One region of the Streptomyces sp. NPDC050658 genome, then DNA from elsewhere that is predicted to be linked to it. Evidence: riboswitches for the same ligand, from Rfam matches in the RefSeq annotation. Region 1 holds a riboswitch; each other region holds the start of a gene.

What was found. Region 1 has a riboswitch for cyclic di-AMP ahead of ACIBKX_RS35945 (transglycosylase family protein). Riboswitches for the same ligand answer to the same signal wherever they lie in the genome.
Region 2: linked by a shared signal. The riboswitch ahead of ACIBKX_RS30625 (M23 family metallopeptidase) and the one ahead of ACIBKX_RS35945 (transglycosylase family protein) in region 1 are both predicted to bind cyclic di-AMP.
Region 3: linked by a shared signal. The riboswitch ahead of ACIBKX_RS16835 (C40 family peptidase) and the one ahead of ACIBKX_RS35945 (transglycosylase family protein) in region 1 are both predicted to bind cyclic di-AMP.
Region 4: linked by a shared signal. The riboswitch ahead of ACIBKX_RS12360 (NlpC/P60 family protein) and the one ahead of ACIBKX_RS35945 (transglycosylase family protein) in region 1 are both predicted to bind cyclic di-AMP.

What each region holds. Positions count from the first base shown of each region.
Region 1 is NZ_JBITGM010000014.1:113,812-118,014, forward strand. Features, by position in the region: gene eno (phosphopyruvate hydratase) at 1-817, opposite strand, end outside; gene ACIBKX_RS35945 (transglycosylase family protein) at 1,140-1,835, opposite strand; cyclic di-AMP (ydaO/yuaA leader) riboswitch at 1,839-2,032, opposite strand; gene ACIBKX_RS35950 (transglycosylase family protein) at 2,227-3,282, opposite strand; gene ACIBKX_RS35955 (cytochrome P450) at 3,462-4,203, opposite strand, start outside.
Region 2 is NZ_JBITGM010000010.1:221,804-226,006, forward strand. Features, by position in the region: gene ACIBKX_RS30610 (GNAT family N-acetyltransferase) at 1-232, opposite strand, end outside; gene ACIBKX_RS30615 (HPr family phosphocarrier protein) at 370-651, shown strand; gene ACIBKX_RS30620 (GntR family transcriptional regulator) at 837-1,520, opposite strand; gene ACIBKX_RS30625 (M23 family metallopeptidase) at 1,735-2,535, opposite strand; cyclic di-AMP (ydaO/yuaA leader) riboswitch at 2,548-2,710, opposite strand; gene ACIBKX_RS30630 (pitrilysin family protein) at 2,942-4,203, opposite strand, start outside.
Region 3 is NZ_JBITGM010000004.1:267,178-271,380, forward strand. Features, by position in the region: gene ACIBKX_RS16820 (Ppx/GppA family phosphatase) at 1-346, opposite strand, end outside; gene ACIBKX_RS16825 (ATP-dependent Clp protease proteolytic subunit) at 498-1,133, shown strand; gene ACIBKX_RS16830 (hypothetical protein) at 1,141-1,449, shown strand; cyclic di-AMP (ydaO/yuaA leader) riboswitch at 1,819-1,990, shown strand; gene ACIBKX_RS16835 (C40 family peptidase) at 1,994-2,467, shown strand; gene ACIBKX_RS16840 (DUF6328 family protein) at 2,567-3,061, shown strand; gene ACIBKX_RS16845 (LysE family translocator) at 3,107-3,736, opposite strand; gene ACIBKX_RS16850 (LysR family transcriptional regulator) at 3,853-4,203, shown strand, end outside.
Region 4 is NZ_JBITGM010000003.1:182,100-186,302, forward strand. Features, by position in the region: gene pcrA (DNA helicase PcrA) at 1-1,519, opposite strand, end outside; cyclic di-AMP (ydaO/yuaA leader) riboswitch at 1,762-1,918, shown strand; gene ACIBKX_RS12360 (NlpC/P60 family protein) at 1,926-3,140, shown strand; gene ACIBKX_RS12365 (hypothetical protein) at 3,239-3,592, opposite strand; gene ACIBKX_RS12370 (NlpC/P60 family protein) at 3,922-4,203, shown strand, end outside.

The DNA of each region.
Region 1 (4,203 bases):
GCTCCTCGTAGTACTCGGTCATCTCGGCGGCCGAGCGGGACTTGCCCTCGAACTCGTACTTGCCGTCCTTGTAGAACTCGGACGCGGCGACGTCGAGCGCGAGCGCGATCTGCTCGCCGGGGACGTAACCGGCCTGCTTGATGGCCTCGAGGATGAGGTCGAGCGCGGCGCGGTTGGAGTCCAGGTTCGGGGCGAAGCCGCCCTCGTCGCCGAGGCCGGTCGACAGACCCTTGTCCTTCAGGACCTTCTTGAGGGTGTGGTAGACCTCGGTGCCCCAGCGCAGCGCCTCGGAGAAGGACTCCGCGCCGATCGGGGCGATCATGAACTCCTGGATGTCGACGTTGGAGTCGGCGTGCGACCCACCGTTCAGGATGTTCATCATCGGGACGGGCAGCAGGTGCGCGTTCGGGCCGCCGAGGTAGCGGAACAGCGGCAGGTCGCTGGCCTCGGAGGCGGCGTGCGCGACGGCGAGGGAGACGCCGAGGATGGCGTTGGCGCCGAGGGAGCCCTTGTTGTCGGTGGCGTCCAGGTCGAACATGGCCTGGTCGATCAGGCGCTGCTCGGTGGCGTCGTAGCCGACGAGCTCCGGGCCGATCTGCTCGATGACGGCGAGGACGGCCTTCTCGACACCCTTGCCCTGGTAGCGGTTCGGGTCACCGTCGCGAAGCTCGATGGCCTCGAAGGCACCGGTGGAGGCACCGGACGGAACGGCGGCACGACCCGTGCTGCCGTCGTCGAGGCCGACCTCGACCTCGACCGTGGGGTTGCCTCGGGAGTCCAGGATTTCCCGGGCTACGACGACGTCGATGGACGGCACGAGCATCTCCTTCTGGGATGTGACGCGGTACGCGGGGCGTTGGCCTCGCGGACACGAGCCTAACCGGCTCCCGGACAAGAGCCAGCCGAGCGACCGCCCTGTGGACAAACCGAGAGCAAAAAGTTTCCGAACGGAACAAAACGGCGGAGGGACAAGCGGAGGGACAGACAGAACCCCGCCCCGGCGCGTACGGGGGATACGCACGCCGGGACGGGGTGGACCCGTGGGGACGGGGGTGGGGCGGGCCGCGCCTCCGCCGAGGCGCGGCCGCCGCTCCGTCAGCTCTTAGCTGATCCGTCGGCCCTCAGTCATCCGTCAGCTCTTAGCTGAGGTGAAGCTGCTGGCCGGGGTAGATCATGTCCGCGTTGTCGATGATGTCGCCGTTCAGCTTGTACACCTTGTGCCAGCCGCCCTTGACGTCGTGCTCCTCGGCGATCTTGGAGAGGGTGTCGCCCTTCTTGACCTTGTACTCGCCGTCGCCCTTCTTGACCTTCTTGCCGGTCGGGGTCTCGACGGTCTTCTTGGACTCGGTCTTCGGGGCGGCCTGCTGCTTGGGCGCCTCGGTCTGGGCGCTCGGCTGGCTCTGCGGCTGCTGGGCCGGCTGCTGCTGCGGGGCGCTCTCCTGCGCACCGCCGCCGTTGTACGCGGTGCCCGAGAGGCTCACGCCACAGGACGGCCAGGCGCCCTTGCCCTGGCCCGCGAGGACCTTCTCGCCGATCTCGATCTGCTGGGCCTTGGAGGCCTGGTCGGCGGTGGCGGCGTACTTCGTGCCGCCGTACGCGGCCCACGTGGAGGACGAGAACTGCAGGCCGCCGTAGTAGCCGTTGCCGGTGTTGATCGACCAGTTGCCGCCCGCCTCGCACTGGGCGACGGCGTCCCACTCGGAGGCGGTGGCGGCGGAGGCCGAGCCGGCGGCCATCAGCGGGGCGGCGACCGCGGCACCGGTGACGCCGGCCAGCGTGGCGACGCGGGTGGCCTTGGACGGGCGGCGGTGCTTGCCCTTGCTGGAAAACAGCATGAGAGATCCCCTCACCGACGCCTGCGAGGTGAGCTGTCGGGTTCGGGCCGATGAAGTTGCCCGGCCGCACGTCATGCGTGCGACTTAACCCCCAGCCGGTCCCAACTCCGCTCGGCAGCCTCTTCGTTCTGCTGCTGTGCGGCCGGGCCCGGCGCAAACCTTGGGTCCCCCGCTCCTGCCTACGGCGCTTGACGCGACGACTGTTCCCGAACGGCCGTTGGCAGGACTAGGCGTACCGACCGGCGGGGCCCGCTGTGGCGAGCGGTCACGACCGTAGACATGCGATCCGCCGAATTTCAAAGACGATCAGGGCTTCTGAGACCCATCTCTCACTTCCGCCAAACTTGGACATTCAGCGCGAAGCGGTTGGCCGACTCTTCGTCAACTTCCCTTACTTTTCGCCCAAATCGAGGCTCTGGCCAGGGAGGATGAGGTCGGGGTCGGAGCCGACGGACTTCTTGTTCTCGTCGTAGAGCTCGGTCCAGCCGCCCTCGATGCCGAGGTCGTCCGCGATGACCCAGAGGTTGTCCCCGGAGCGGACCGTGTACGTCCCGTCGGCGCCGTCCTTCGCGCGGTCGCCGCCGCGCGACGCGTGCCGTCCGGAGCCGTCGCGGTCGCCGCTCGCGGAGTCCTCGTCGGCGGCGCTGTCGCCGCGGTGCCGGCCGGAGCCCTCGCCTTCACCGGCGGAGGGGCGGGAGGGCGTGGCGGTCGGGTCGGGCGAAGTGGTGTCGTCCCGGCCGGACTTGTCGGAGTCGCTGGCGCCGTCGGAGTCGCCGGAGTCGTCAGAGCCCTTGGAGTCGCCGGACTTGCCGGAGTCGCCCTTCTCGGCGCCCTCGGCTCCCTCGCCTGCCTCGCCTCCCTCGTCCGACTTGCCCGAGTCGTCGTGATTCTTGTCTCGCGAGTCACCGTCGGAGGCGGGCTTCTCGGAGGGTTCGTCCGTGGGCTCGGCGGAGTCGCCCGGCTCGGCGCTGTCGTCCGAGCCGGTGGAGCCGGTCGAGTCGTCGGAGCCCGGAGTCGTCTCGGAGGGCGCCGGGGTGATCGGGGCGCCGGGGTCGACGTCGGCCGGGTCGTCGTGCTGGGTGAGGCCGGCGATGAGGCCGCAGCTCGGCCAGGCGCCGGGACCCTGGTCGGCGAGGACCTTCTCGGCGACGGCTATCTGCTGCGAGCGGCTGGCCTGGTCGGCGTAGGGCGCGTAGTCGAGGCCGCCGTACTGCTCCCAGGTCTCCTGTGACATCTGAAGTCCGCCGTAGTAGCCGTTGCCCGGGTCCAGGCTCCAGGAGCCGCCGCTCTCGCACTCGGCGAGCTTGTCCCACGTGGCGGTGTCCGCGGCGCTCGCGCTGGTGGCGCCGAGCAGCGGGATCGCGATGGCTGATCCGGTGACACCTGCCGCGACGATGAGGGCCGGGGCTTGGCGGGGACGTCGGTGACGGCCATTGCCGGAGAGCATGCGGTTGCCTTTCAGGAGACTGCTGCGACGACTGCGGCGCCTGCGTCAGCGGATGCCGAGTCGTCGTGAACCTAGCGACAGTCGAACGCTTGTCACAAGTCGATGCAGCGGAGATCACGTGAAAGTCACAGTCTTGACGCACCGTCAGATGAGCGGTCCGTCGGGGGCTCTGCTTCCGCTTATTTTTTGCTCGTCTGTGCGGGTGTGAACTCCACGGGCAGCGTGCGCAGTCCGCGCATGATGAGCCCGCCACGCCACCGCAAATCATCAGGTTCCGCCGCGAGACGCAGGTCAGGGAGGCGGCTGAGGAGGGTCGCGAGCGCGGTCTGTCCCTCCAGGCGGGCGAGGGGTGCGCCGAGGCAGTAATGAATGCCATGGCCGTAGCCGAGGTGCTGGTTGTCGCGCCGGGAGAGGTCGAGCGTGTCGGGTTCGGCGAATCGCCCGGGGTCGCGGTCGGCGGCGGCGAGGACGACGAGAACGGGGTCGCCGCGGTCGATGTGCTGCCCGCCGATGGTGAGCGGCTCGGTGGCGAACCGCCAGGTGGCGAGCTCCACGGGTCCGTCGAAGCGGAGGAGTTCCTCGATGCCGGTCTCCAGGAGCCCGGTGTCCCCCTCGCGCAGGGAGTCCTGGAGCCGCGCGCGCTGCTCGGGGTGGGTGAGGAGAGCGTACGTACCGTTCCCGATGAGATTGACGGTGGTCTCGAAGCCGGCGAAGAGCAGGATGAAGGCCATCGCGGCGGCCTCGTTCTCGGTGAGGTGCTCGCCGTGGTCGGAGGCGCGGATGAGGCCGGAGATGAGGTCGTCGCCGGGGTCGAGACGCTTGCGGTGGATCAGTTCGGCGAGATAGCCCCGCATCTTCTTCACGGAGCGGGCGACGCCGCCGCGGGGCCCTCCCCCGTGCCGGATCATCATGCCCGCCCAG
Region 2 (4,203 bases), on a different contig from region 1:
GGTCCACGTGGTCGTGATGGGTGAAGCGGTGCACGTCCTTGGCGGACAGGCGGGGGTAGGGGGCGAAGAAGCGGTAGTACTTCGACTCGTCCGAGACCTGCTCGTAGAAGCTGACCAGACGGTCCGCGTCCTCGGCCGTGATGGGCCTGATCCGGGCCGTTCCCCCGTCTCGCAGCACGACGTCGGCCTCCCAGTGGGCGGGGTATGCGTGCCGGTCCGACGGGGTCTGCATGGGGCAAGCGTACGGGTCGCGCGGCCGTCTTGGCCGGGTACCGTCGACGGGAGACGGACCTGCGGCCGGCGGAGCACTCGCGACGGCATGAGAGACTGGTCTAGACAACTGTGAGACACCTGGAAGGGCAGCAACACATGGCTGAGCGCCGCGTCAACGTCGGCTGGGCCGAGGGCCTCCACGCCCGACCCGCCTCCATCTTCGTCCGCGCGGCCACCGCCGCCGGCGTCCCCGTGACGATCGCCAAGGCTGACGGCAACCCCGTCAACGCCGCTTCCATGCTCGCGGTGCTCGGCCTCGGTGCGCAGGGCGGCGAGGAGATCGTGCTCGCCTCCGACGCCGAGGGTGCGGACGCCGCCCTCGACCGCCTGGCGAAGCTGGTCGCGGACGGCCTCGAGGAACTCCCCGAGACCGTCTGACGACGACTGCCGTACGCGCACGCGGAAGGGCCCGCCCCGTAAAAGGGGGCGGGCCCTTCCGTGCATTCGCAAGAAAGCCCGGACGCCCTTCACGGGAAATCCCGGCCGCGCGCAGCCAAAGGTCGCGAAATCAGGGCAGCGGAATTAGCCGCCCAATTGACACCTCTTTGTATACGGCGCCCTCGTTAAGTCTGAAGGCTCACCGTGTTTACGGCATGTTGCGAATCCCTCACGCCCGCCCGCGGCGGAAATCGCAGCCGGTGCGCCGCCGTCGCCCGTTCCGTGTGCTGCGCGGTGAGCGCCCTGGCCCGTTCCGCGTCCCCGCGGGCGACCGCGTCGACGATCCCGGCGTGTTCCGCCCAGGACTCCGCGGGCAGAGCGGGCGATGCGACGACGTACATCCAGGCGATCTTGTGCCGGAGCTGGGTGAGCAGGGCGGTCAGGCCCGGGCTGCCGGAGGACTGGGCGAGCGTCTCGTGGAACCAGCCGCCCAGCGAGCGCAGATCCTCGCTCCCGCCGCGCCGCGAGCGCTCCTGGCCGAGCCTGACGAGACCGCGCAGGACCTTGAGATGGGCGTCCGTGCGGCGCTGGGCGGCGCGAGCCGCGGCGAGCGGCTCCAGGAGCATGCGGATCTCCAGGAGGTCGGCGGCCTCCTGCTCGGTCGGCTCCGCGACGCACGCGCCCGCGTGCCTGCGCGTGACGACGAACCCCTCGGCCTCCAGGGTGCGCAGCGCCTCGCGCACCGGGACGCGGGAGACTCCGTAGCGGCGCGCGAGCAGTTCCTCGGTGAGCCGGCCGCCCCGTTCGTAGACACCGGAGACGATGTCGTCCCGAATGGCCGTGCATACCGAGTGCGCGGGAATGCGCATGACTGACCTCCGCCTTAATCCCCACGAAACGCGGTCGATTGACGCTCGTTCAGTGACTCTATTGCAGAGTGACAGAATTTCCGACGGCGGGCCGGAATCCATGGATATTTTTTGGCCAAAGGCAGGGCTGGAGGGCCGGAAGACCGGAAGTGCCGGAAGACCGGAACGGCGAAAGCCCCGGCTCGTGACGAGCCGGGGCTTTCGGAGAATGAGATCAGACGTTGACGCCGTGCGACCGGAGGTAGGCGACCGGGTCGATGTCCGAGCCGTAGTCCTCGCCGGTGCGGGCCTCGAAGTGCAGGTGCGGGCCGCTGGAGTTGCCCGTGGAGCCGGAGAGGCCGATCTGCTGGCCCGGCGTGACGGCCTGGCCGACGGTGACGCTGAGGGACGACATGTGGCCGTACTGGGTGTACGTGCCGTCGTTCATCTTGATGACCACGTTGTTGCCGTAGGCGCCGCCCCAGCCGGCCTCGACGACGGTGCCGGAGCCGACCGCGTGGACCGTGGTGCCGGACGCGGCGTGGAAGTCGACGCCGGTGTGGCTGCCGGAGGACCACATGGCGCCGCCGGTCTGGTAGCCCGTGGAGACGTACGAGCCGGTGATCGGGGAGACGTAGCTGTTCAGGCGCTTGCGCTCGGCCTCGCGGGCGGCGCGCTCCTTGGCCTCGCGCTCCTTCTTGGCCTTCGCCTTCGCCTCGGCCTCCGCCTTGCGCTTGGCCTCGGCGGCCTTCTTCTTGGCGGCCTCTTCGGCCTTCTTGGCGGCAGCGGCGTCGTCGGCGGCCTGCTGCTGGGCGGCGGCCTGCGCGTCGATGCTCGCGGCGAGCGAGTCGCCCACGGAGATGGCCTGGGTCAGGCCGGTGGCCTCGACCGCCGCGTCGTCGGCGGCGAGCGCCGGAGCGGCCAGGCCTCCGATGACACCGGTGGTGGTGAGGGCTGCGACGCCCGCCACGTTCGCGGTGGTACGCGTGAGGCGGCTCGGGCGACGGTGCTTCCCGGTGGCACGGGTGAACGCCATGAAGCGGCTGGTCCTTTCCTTCCCTCTCGCCTACCGGGTTAGCTGACGGGTTCGGAGCAGGAAGGTCTCCTACGGGTTCCTCGCCTGGCGGCAAGGTGCCCGATTCACCCCAGGGGACATGTGGGTCCCCGGCTCCCCTGGCTCGCGCCGTACGGGGACTCGGCGATGACTGTCCGGTGCCGCGGGTGCGGCGTACTGCATGACGAACAGTCGGACCAGACGCTAAGCGGGGCGTCTTTCCATCGCCAAACGGATCAGAGGTTTTGTAGCGCACGCCACAGGTCAGACACGTAACCTCCATGTCAATTCGGACATATGAGGACCCCAGTGGCCAATTCTCGCCACTGGGGTCCCGTTATGTCCTGACTGTCACTCAGCCCCTACCGGCACCGGTCCGTGCCGGAACTCAGCCCGTGACCACACTCACTTCGCCGATGCCGAGCGCCTTGACGGGCTCCTCGATCCGCGCCGCGTCGCCGACGAGGATCGTCACGAGCCGGTCGCCCGGGAAGGCGTTCACGACGGCGGCGGTGGCCTCCACGGTGCCGGTCGCGGCCAACTGCCGGTACAGCTGCGCCTGGAAGTCGTCCGGCAGGTGCTGCTCGACCTGGTCGGCGAGGGTGGCCGCGACGGACGCCGCCATCTCGAACTTGAGCGGGGCCACGCCCACCAGGTTCTGCACGGCCACGTCGCGCTCGGCGTCCGTGAGGCCTTCGGCGGCGAGAGTGCGCAGCACCTTCCACAGGTCGCCGAGGGCCGGGCCCGTCGACTCGGTGTCCACGGAGCCGCTGATGGCGAGCATCGCGGCGCCGGTGCCGTCCGGGGCGGAGCGCAGCACCTGCGCGAACGCCCGTACACCGTAGGTGTATCCCTTCTCCTCGCGCAGGACGCGGTCCAGACGGGAGGTGAGGGTGCCGCCCAGGCAGTACGTCCCGAGGACCTGGGCGGGCCAGACGCGGTCGTGCCGGTCGGCGCCGATACGGCCGATCAGGAGCTGCGTCTGGACGGCTCCGGGGCGGTCCACGATGACGACGCGCCCGGTGTCGTCGGCGGTCACCGGCGGCACCGGACGCGGCTCGGCCGTGCCGCCCGTCCAGGCGCCGAGGGTGTCGGCGAGGACGGCGTCCAGATCGGTGCCGGTCAGGTCGCCCACGACGACGACGGTCGCCGTGGCGGGACGGACGTGCTTCTCGTAGAAGGCGCGCACCGCGGCCGAGTCGATGGCCGTGACCGTCTCCTCGGTGCCCTGGCGGGGGCGCGACATGCGCGAGGTGGCCGGGAAGAGCTGCCTGGAGAGCTCCTTGGCAGCGCGGCGCGCCGGGTTGGCGGCCTCGTGCGGGATCTCGTCCAGGCGGTTGGCCACGAGGCGCTCGATCTCGCTGTCCGCGAAGGCGGGGGCCCGCAGGGCGTCGGCGAGCAGGCCGAGCGCCTTGGGGAGCCGGGAGACCGGGACTTCGAGGGACACCCGGACGCCGGGGTGGTCGGCGTGTGCGTCCAACGTGGCGCCGCAGCGGTCCAGTTCGGCGGCGAACTCCTCGGCCGAGTGCTTGTCGGTGCCTTCGGTGAAGGCCCTCGCCATGATGGTGGCGACGCCGTCGAGGCCCGCGGGCTCGGCGTCGAGCGGCGCCTCCAGGTGGATCTCCACGGCGACGACCTGCTGGCCGGGGC
Region 3 (4,203 bases), on a different contig from region 1:
ACGTCAGCTCGGCCTCCACCTCGCCCGGCAGGGTGCACAGCGGGATGCCCGTCTCCGCCCGTACCGCCCGCAGGACCTCCAGCCTGTTCGGCGCGTTGCGGACGACCGCCGTGGCGAAGGCGAGCGGCTCCGTTGCGCCCCATCTTCTCGCGGTCTCGGCGGCCGCGGAGACCGCTCTGACCAGCTGCCGCACCGATTGTTCGGGTATCGCCCCCGCCGGCTCGACCTGTTCGGAGAGCCGCAGCCGCCACTTCGCCGTGTGCACCGGCAGTGGAACCCCGTCCACCGCGTCGGCGACAACCAGACGGACCGTTCTCGAACCCACATCCACCAGACTCATTCGCATGTCACGCCCTGTACCCCAGACAACTGCCGTCAGTCACCCGGCCGTTCACCCAAGCCCGCGTCGATGCCGCACGCGTTACGTACGTCCTGTACATTTTATACAAGAAGCCTCGGGCCGCGCATCCGGCCCCGGTGATGAGGAGTGACGCGCCATGAACCGACCGTCCGCCCGATATGTCCTGCCCGAGTTCACCGAGCGCACCAGCTCGGGGAAGCGGACCCTCGACCCGTATTCGAAGCTGCTTGAGGAGCGGATCGTCTTTCTGGGCACCCCGATCGACGACACCTCGGCCAATGACGTGATGGCGCAGTTCATGCACCTCGAATATCTGGCGCCGGACCGCGACATCTCGCTCTACATCAACTCCCCCGGCGGCTCGTTCAGCGCGATGACGGCGATCTACGACACGATGCGGTTCGTCACCTGTGACGTGGAGACGACCTGCCTGGGACAGGCCGCGTCGGCGGCGGCCGTGCTGCTCGCCGCGGGCACGCCCACAAAGCGCTCCGCCCTGCCCGGCGCACGGGTGTTGATCCATCAGCCGTCGATCAGCGAGCCGATCCAGGGCCAGACCTCCGACCTCGCGATCCAGGCCGACGAGATCCTGCGCACCCGCTCGCTCCTCGAGGAACTCCTCGTACGGCACACGGGCCAGAGCCCCGACCGCATCACGGCGGACATCGAGCGGGACAAGATCCTCGACGCCCCGGAGGCCGTCGCGTACGGCCTGATCGACCGGATCGTGCCGAGCCGCAAGTCCTCGGCGCGCGTCCCGGACGCGAGGTGAGCCGTCGATGCTGCCGCCCGAACTGCCGCCGCTGCCCGCACTCACCCGCGCCGAGGGCGAGTTGATCGACCGCTATCTCGAAGTGGTCGATCTGCTCGGCCGGATCAATCCGGCCCGCGCCTCGGACACCTACGGCGGCCTGCGCGCCGCCCAGGCGCTGGTCTCCAGCGCCACAGCACTGCGCGACGCGCTGACGCTCATGCACCAGCGGGGCGAGAGCGCCGTGCACGCACCGACGTTGGCCCGCGCGCTGCGCGTGCTCGACGGGGAGCGGCGTTCCTCCCGCGTCACCGTCCCGCCCCGGCAGTCGTCCTGAATCCCCCTGAATCCCCCTCAAGTCGGCTGCCCCGCAGCGCAGTAGCCGTCCGGGGCGGGTCTTAAACGGACCAGACGGGCTACCTCGTTCGGCGTAGCAGGTCCTCGTCAACGGAGTCGGCCACAGTTGCGCCAGAGGTGTACGCGAGGGCCGGAATGTCTCCTTCCGGTGCTGGTAGAGCGATCGTCGAGGCCCGCGAAGGGTTGCCTTATCCGACGTTGTCCACCCGAACGGTTCAGCCGTGAGGAGCCTCACAAAACGCCGTTTCGGCTCGGTTTTCGGGCTGTTGACGGGTCAAGATCCCTTCCGACGACAAGCCCCCGCCACAGCGGCGGGGCGGTCCGGGCGGACGCCGAGTCCTGCCGCCGCCCGGATGACCGGTCGACATCGGTGCACCGGCAGGAGTGGAGGACCCAGGCACGACGGGCCCGTCCGGACGTCCGGACAACGGCCCTTGGGGTGAAGCCGCAGTACGCGGCCGGGCAACTTTGTCAGCCCGAATCCGACAGGTCATCCTTCACAGGCGGCTGACGAAGGGTTGCGCATGACCGCGCTGAATCATGTTCCGTCGCTGCTCACCAGGGCCGGCTCCGCCTCGGCCCTCACGCTCGCCGTCGTCGGCGGCACCCTCGTGGCCCCCGGGCTCACGACGGAGGCCCAGGCCGCGACACACGGGACGAAGGCCCTGAAGATCGCCGCGGCGAAGAAGGGCTCCCCGTACCGCTACGGAGCCGCGGGGCCGAACCGGTTCGACTGCTCGGGCCTGACCCTCTACTCGTTCAAGCGGGCGGGCAAGAAGCTGCCGCGCACGGCCGCACAGCAGTACAACAAGACCCGGCACATCTCCGCGGCCAACCGCACGCGCGGCGACCTGGTCTTCTTCCACTCCGGCCGGAACGTCTACCACGTCGGCATCTACGCCGGTAAGGGCCGCATCTGGCACGCGCCCAAGTCGAACACCGTGGTCCGTCTGGAGAAGATCTGGACCAAGAGCGTCTGGTACGGCAGGGTCCGCTGACCCGGCGCCGGGCGAGGGACGCGGCCGTCCCGGCTGCCGCGTCGCCCGCCCGGCGCGCCCACCGCGCTTGGCGTCGCGCGACACGGATACTCGTGCGCCATGGCCGACAACAACGGCTCACGCGCCGCTCACGACAGCCGCCACGAGACCGACTTCGAACGCGCCGACCGCAACTTCTCGGAGATCCTCCAGGAGTTGAGGGTCACACAGACCGGGGTGCAGATCCTCTTCGCGTTCCTGCTGACCCTCGCCTTCACCCCGCGCTTCCCGTCCCTGGACACCGTGCAGCGCGCCACGTACGTCACGACGCTGCTGCTCGCCGTCCTCGCGGCCGCCCTGTTCACGGCGCCGGCCGCGGTGCACAGGGCGCTGTTCCAGCAGCGTTCCAAGCCGCTGATCGTGCGGGTCTCCTCGCATCTGGCGCGGCTCGGCATGGCGGTCCTGATGTTCGCCCTCGCCGGTTCCGTGCTCCTGGTCGTGGACGTGTCGGTGGGCCGCGTCGGCGGGGTGATCGCGAGCGCGGGCACGCTGGCCGTGTGCGCGGGCCTGTGGGGCGTGCTCCCCCGCCTCGTACGCCGCTCGGCACACTCCTAGGTCACGCTCGGCGCACTCCCAGGTCACGCTCGGCGCACTCCCGGGTCAGGCGACCAGCGCCTCGACGAGCAGCACGGAGCCGAGCAGGGTCAGCGCTCCTCCGGTGGCTCCCTCGATGGCACGGGCGGTACGCGGTCTGCGCAGCCAGCGGCCCAGCCGGTCCACCAGGAGCGCGACGACCGGGAACCACACCAGGGCGAGGGCCACGATGATCGACGCGAGCAGCAGCGTCCGCGGCATCGCCGGGCTGCCCGCGGGCACGAACTGCGGCAGCACGCTGAGGAACGTGATGGGCGCCTTGGGGTTGAGGGCGTTGGTGAGGAAACCCTGCCGCAGGCTGCCGCCCGCACCCTGCGGTGCCTGGCCCACCCGCCCGTCGGCTCCCCGCCGCTGCCGCACCGCCGAGCGCAGGGCGCGGCAGCCCAGGTACAGCACATAGCCGCCGCCGACGATCTGCAGCGCCCGGAAGAGGGCGGGGACCGCGGCGAGCACGGCGGCGACCCCGGCCACCGCGAGCGCCGTGTGCACCAGGAGCCCGCCCGCGACACCGATCGCACAGACGACCCCGGCGCGGCGGGAGGCGAGTGCGTTGCGCACCACGACGGCGAAATCGGCGCCCGGCATGGCGACCATGCCCGCGGCGACTCCGGTGAAGGCGACCAGTTGTGCGTCCATGCCTCCACCCTGCCGTTCTTCTGCCTTCAGCAGGTATGTGGAATATCCTGGGCCTGCCTTAAGCAGCCGTTTACTCTCCTCCCCCCACGTCCGCACCGGGAGACACCGGAGACTCCATGTACGACCCGACGCGGCTCGCCGCACTGGTGGCGGTCTCCGAGGCCGGTTCGATCACCCGCGCCGCCGAGCGTCTCGGCTACACCGTGCCCGCCCTCTCCCAGCAACTGGCCAAGCTGGAGCGGGAGGCGGGGACCGCGCTCCTGGTGCGGCACCACCGCGGGGCGCGGCTGACCGGCGCGGGAGAGCTGCTGCTCGCGCGGGCCCGCCGGGTGCTCGCCGAGATGGAGCGGGCCCGGCATGAACTGGCCCAGCTCGCCGGCCTGTCCGGGGGCCGGCTAAGGGTGGGCACCTTCACCACCGCGGGAATCCATCTGGTGCCGCCCGCGCTGACCGCGTTCCGCCGGGCC
Region 4 (4,203 bases), on a different contig from region 1:
AGATCTTCTCGCGCTGCGAGAGCGCGTCGATCATCGCCTCCGCGCGGTCGCCGATGCCCCTCTTGGGTACGTTGAGAATGCGGCGCAGCGGGACGGAGTCCTCCGGGTTGGCGAGCACGCGCAGATACGCGAGGACGTCCCGGACCTCCTTGCGCTCGTAGAAGCGGACGCCGCCGACGACCTTGTAGGGCAGGCCGACGCGGATGAAGATCTCTTCGAAGACACGCGACTGCGCGTTCGTCCGGTAGAAGATCGCCACGTCGCCGGCCTTCGCCTCGCCCGCGTCGGTGAGCCGGTCGATCTCGTCGGCGACGAACTGCGCCTCGTCGTGCTCGGTGTCGGCGACATAGCCGGTGATGCGCGAGCCCGCGCCCGCGTTGGTCCACAGGTTCTTGGGGCGGCGGCTCTCGTTGCGCTCGATCACGGCGTTGGCCGCCGTCAGGATCGTCTGGGTGGAGCGGTAGTTCTGCTCCAGGAGGATCGTGGTCGCGTCCGGGTAGTCCTCCTCGAACTGGAGGATGTTGCGGATCGTGGCGCCCCGGAAGGCGTAGATCGACTGGTCCGCGTCACCCACGACACAGAGCTCGGCGGGGTCGTCGCCCTCGCCTCCGGAGGGACCGACCAGCTCGCGCACCAGGGCGTACTGCGCGTGGTTGGTGTCCTGGTACTCGTCGACCATCACGTGGCGGAAGCGGCGCCTGTAGTGCTCGGCGACGTCCGGGAACGCGCGGAACATGTTGACCGTCGTCATGATCAGGTCGTCGAAGTCCAGCGCGTTCGCCTCGCGCAGGCGCGACTGGTACATCGCGTACGCCTGGGCGAGGGTCTTCTCGAAGCCGTCGGCGGCCTGACCCGCGAAGGTCTCCTCGTCGATCAGCTCGTTCTTCAGGTTCGAGATCTTGGCGCTGAAGGACTTCGGCGGGAACTTCTTCGGGTCGATGTCCAGGTCGCGGCAGACCAGGGCCATCAGCCGCTTGGAGTCCGCGGCGTCATAGATCGAGAAGGAGGAGGTCATCCCGATCGTCTTCGCCTCGCGGCGCAGTATGCGGACGCACGCGCTGTGGAAGGTCGACACCCACATCGCGTTGGCGCGCGGCCCGACGAGTTGCTCGACGCGCTCCTTCATCTCGCCCGCGGCCTTGTTCGTGAACGTGATCGCCAGGATCTGTCCCGGATGCACGTTCCTCGCGGCCAGCAGGTACGCGATGCGGTGGGTGAGGACGCGGGTCTTTCCTGAGCCGGCACCGGCCACGATGAGCAGCGGGGAGTCGGCGTGCAGGACGGCCGCCCGCTGGTTCTCGTTCAGCCCGAAGATCAGCGCCGCCGGGTCGATCACCGGTCGGGGGGCGCCGTCCCGGTAATGCGCGTCCCGGGGTGCGGGCGCGTCGAACTCCCCGTCGAACAGATCATCCGGAATGGGCTCCGGAGCGCTGTCCTCGGGCGGCGGCGGGGGCTCCTCCTCCGATGCCCGCGAGGGCTGGAGGTCCGCCAGGAAGCTGTCATCAAAGAGGCTGCTCATCGCCTCCCGAGTCTAGGCCGCCCCACTGACAACCCGCCCCGGGTTCCGGCCACGAACCCCGCCTACACCCCGCCCGCGGACGGTGACACTCCGCTACGACACGACGTGCCCGCGTCAAGAGCTTCGTAAAGTCACGAAAATGTATCGGGCATATCGCACATCAACCTTCACATGAGCCACACGAGTTGGCTAGCGTGCTCCGCGGGCTGCTCGTACTCCCACCGGCGAACCCCGCCGGGAACGGGTGGCCTCCGCCGAGTCCGATCACCTCGGAGCCGGGGACCCACCATGACCTTGGGGTGAATCGGTCCCGTACGTAGTACGGGACTGTAGGGCAACCTTCCGAACCACCCGCCCGAACCCGACAGCTAACCCGGTAGGCGGTCTACGGAAGGAGTCGCCTCCCTTGGCGTCGCACCGCAAGCCGCGGACCCGCATTGCCGGAATACGCACCACTCCCGCCATCGGCATCACGACGGCGGCCCTCACCTCCGTGGCCCTCCTGTCGCAGAGCGCGAACGCTGCCCCCTCCGCGCCGCAGAAGCCCAGCCTCGAAGAGGTCCAGAAGAAGGTCGACGACCTCTACCACCAGGCCGGCGTGGCCACCCAGAAGTACAACTCGGCCAAGGAGCGCACCGAGAAGCAGCGCAAGAAGGTCGACACGCTCCTGGACGACGTGGCCAAGCGCACGGACAAGCTGAACGAGGCCCGCCAGGAACTCGGCTCGTTCGCCGCTGCCCAGTACCGCACCGGCGCCGTCTCCGAGACCGCCACGATGATGCTCGCCGAGGACCCGCAGGGGTACTTCGACCAGAACCATCTCTCGGACCGGCTGACCGAGCGCCAGAAGAAGGCCGTCGACGACTACCAGACGCAGCAGGCGTCGGCGACGAAGCAGCGTACGAAGGCCGCCAAGTCCCTGGAGACGCTGAGCGATTCCCGGGACGACCTGAAGACGAGCAAGGCCGCCGTCCAGGAGAAGCTGACCAAGGCGCGGACGCTGCTCTCGGAGCTGACCGCCGAGGAGAAGGCGCGGCTCGCGGCGATCGAGAAGAAGAAGGAAGAAGAGGCCAAGCGCAAGGCCGCGGAGCTGGCGGCCAAGCAGAAGGCCGAGGCCGAGGCGGAGGCCAAGCGCAAGGCGGCCGAGGAGGCCGCCCAGAAGGAGCGCGAGGAAGAGCAGCAGAACGACGGGACCGACGGGACCGGCGACAGCACGGAGACCCCGGACACCGGCTCCGGCACCGGTTCTGGGGACGCCGACAGCGGCTACGCGACGAAGGCCGCGAAGGTCATCGACTTCGCGGAGGCGCAAATCGGCAAGCCGTACGTGTGGGGCGCGACGGGCCCCGACTCCTACGACTGCTCCGGGCTCACCCAGGACGCGTGGAAGGCCGCCGGGATCGACCTGCCGCGTACGACGTGGGACCAGGTGAAGGTCGGCACGACGGTGAAGACGGCCGACGCCAAGCCGGGCGACCTGGTCTTCTTCTACGACGACATCAGCCACGTCGGGATCTACATCGGCGACGGCAAGATGATCCACGCCCCGAAGCCGGGCACGAACGTCCGCGTCGAGTCGATCTACTACATGCCGATCCACAGCGTGGTGCGGCCGGCGTAACCGTCACACACGAAAACGGCCTCCACGCGTGCGTGGAGGCCGTTTTCTGCGGTCGGCTCAGGTCTTCTGCGGACCGGCTCAAGTCTTCTGCGGTCGGCTCAGGTCCAGAGCACCGCGATGAAGATGTTCACGACCGTCAGCAGGCCCACCGCCCCGAACATGCCCTTGTCGACCTTCTCCTCGTCCCGCTTCACATAGACCAGCGCGAGGATCACGATCAGCACGGCCATCTTGATGCCGATCTTGAGGTTGTTGACCGGGTTGTCGTCCGCCTGATTGAGGCCCACCAGGATCACGCCCGTGACCAGCATGGTCAGCGCGCCGTGCAGCATCGCCGGGGTGAAACGGGCCGTGCCCTGGCCCATCTGCTTCATCTGGGTGAGGAAGCCGCCCAGCAGGGAAGCGATGCCGATGATGTGCAGGCCGACGAAGACATGGGTGAGTACGTCCATGGTTCCGGAGCCTAGCCGGGGCCCTCCCGCCCCTCCGTACCACCCCACTGCCACCGGGCGGGCCACAAGCGCCGCATCGGTCACGGGCCCGTTCGAAGGGGGCGCGTCCCGGCGGTACGCGCAGTCACATACGGTCACCGGTCGGCGCACTTCCGTCAGTTGAGTGCATCCCGTCACCAAGCCGTGACGGCCAGGTTTAGCGTCCTTCGTCAGGTGACCGGCTCCCCACCGCCGTCCGGACCAGGGGCGGCAGTCGGCCACCACCGCCGAGAAGCCGGCGGCGGCCTGTTCCCCCTGTGCGGGCCGCCGCCGGACCCTAAGGAGCACCCGTGGCAGCGCACCGCAAGCCCAGCCGGCGCTCACTCAGTGGCCATACGGCCCGTACCGCCGCCACCATCGCCCTTGCCGGGGCCGCGACGGCGACCGCCTTCGACGGCACGGGCCACGCGGAGCCCCGGCTCAGCCCGGCCGAGGTGAAGAACAAGGTCGACGCGCTCTACCGCGAGGCGGAGGTCGCCACCGAGAAGTACAACGGCGCCAAGGAGAAGGCCGACAAGGCGGAGGAGTCCCTGGGCGAGCTGCGGGACGAGGCGGCCCGCAAGACGGAGAAG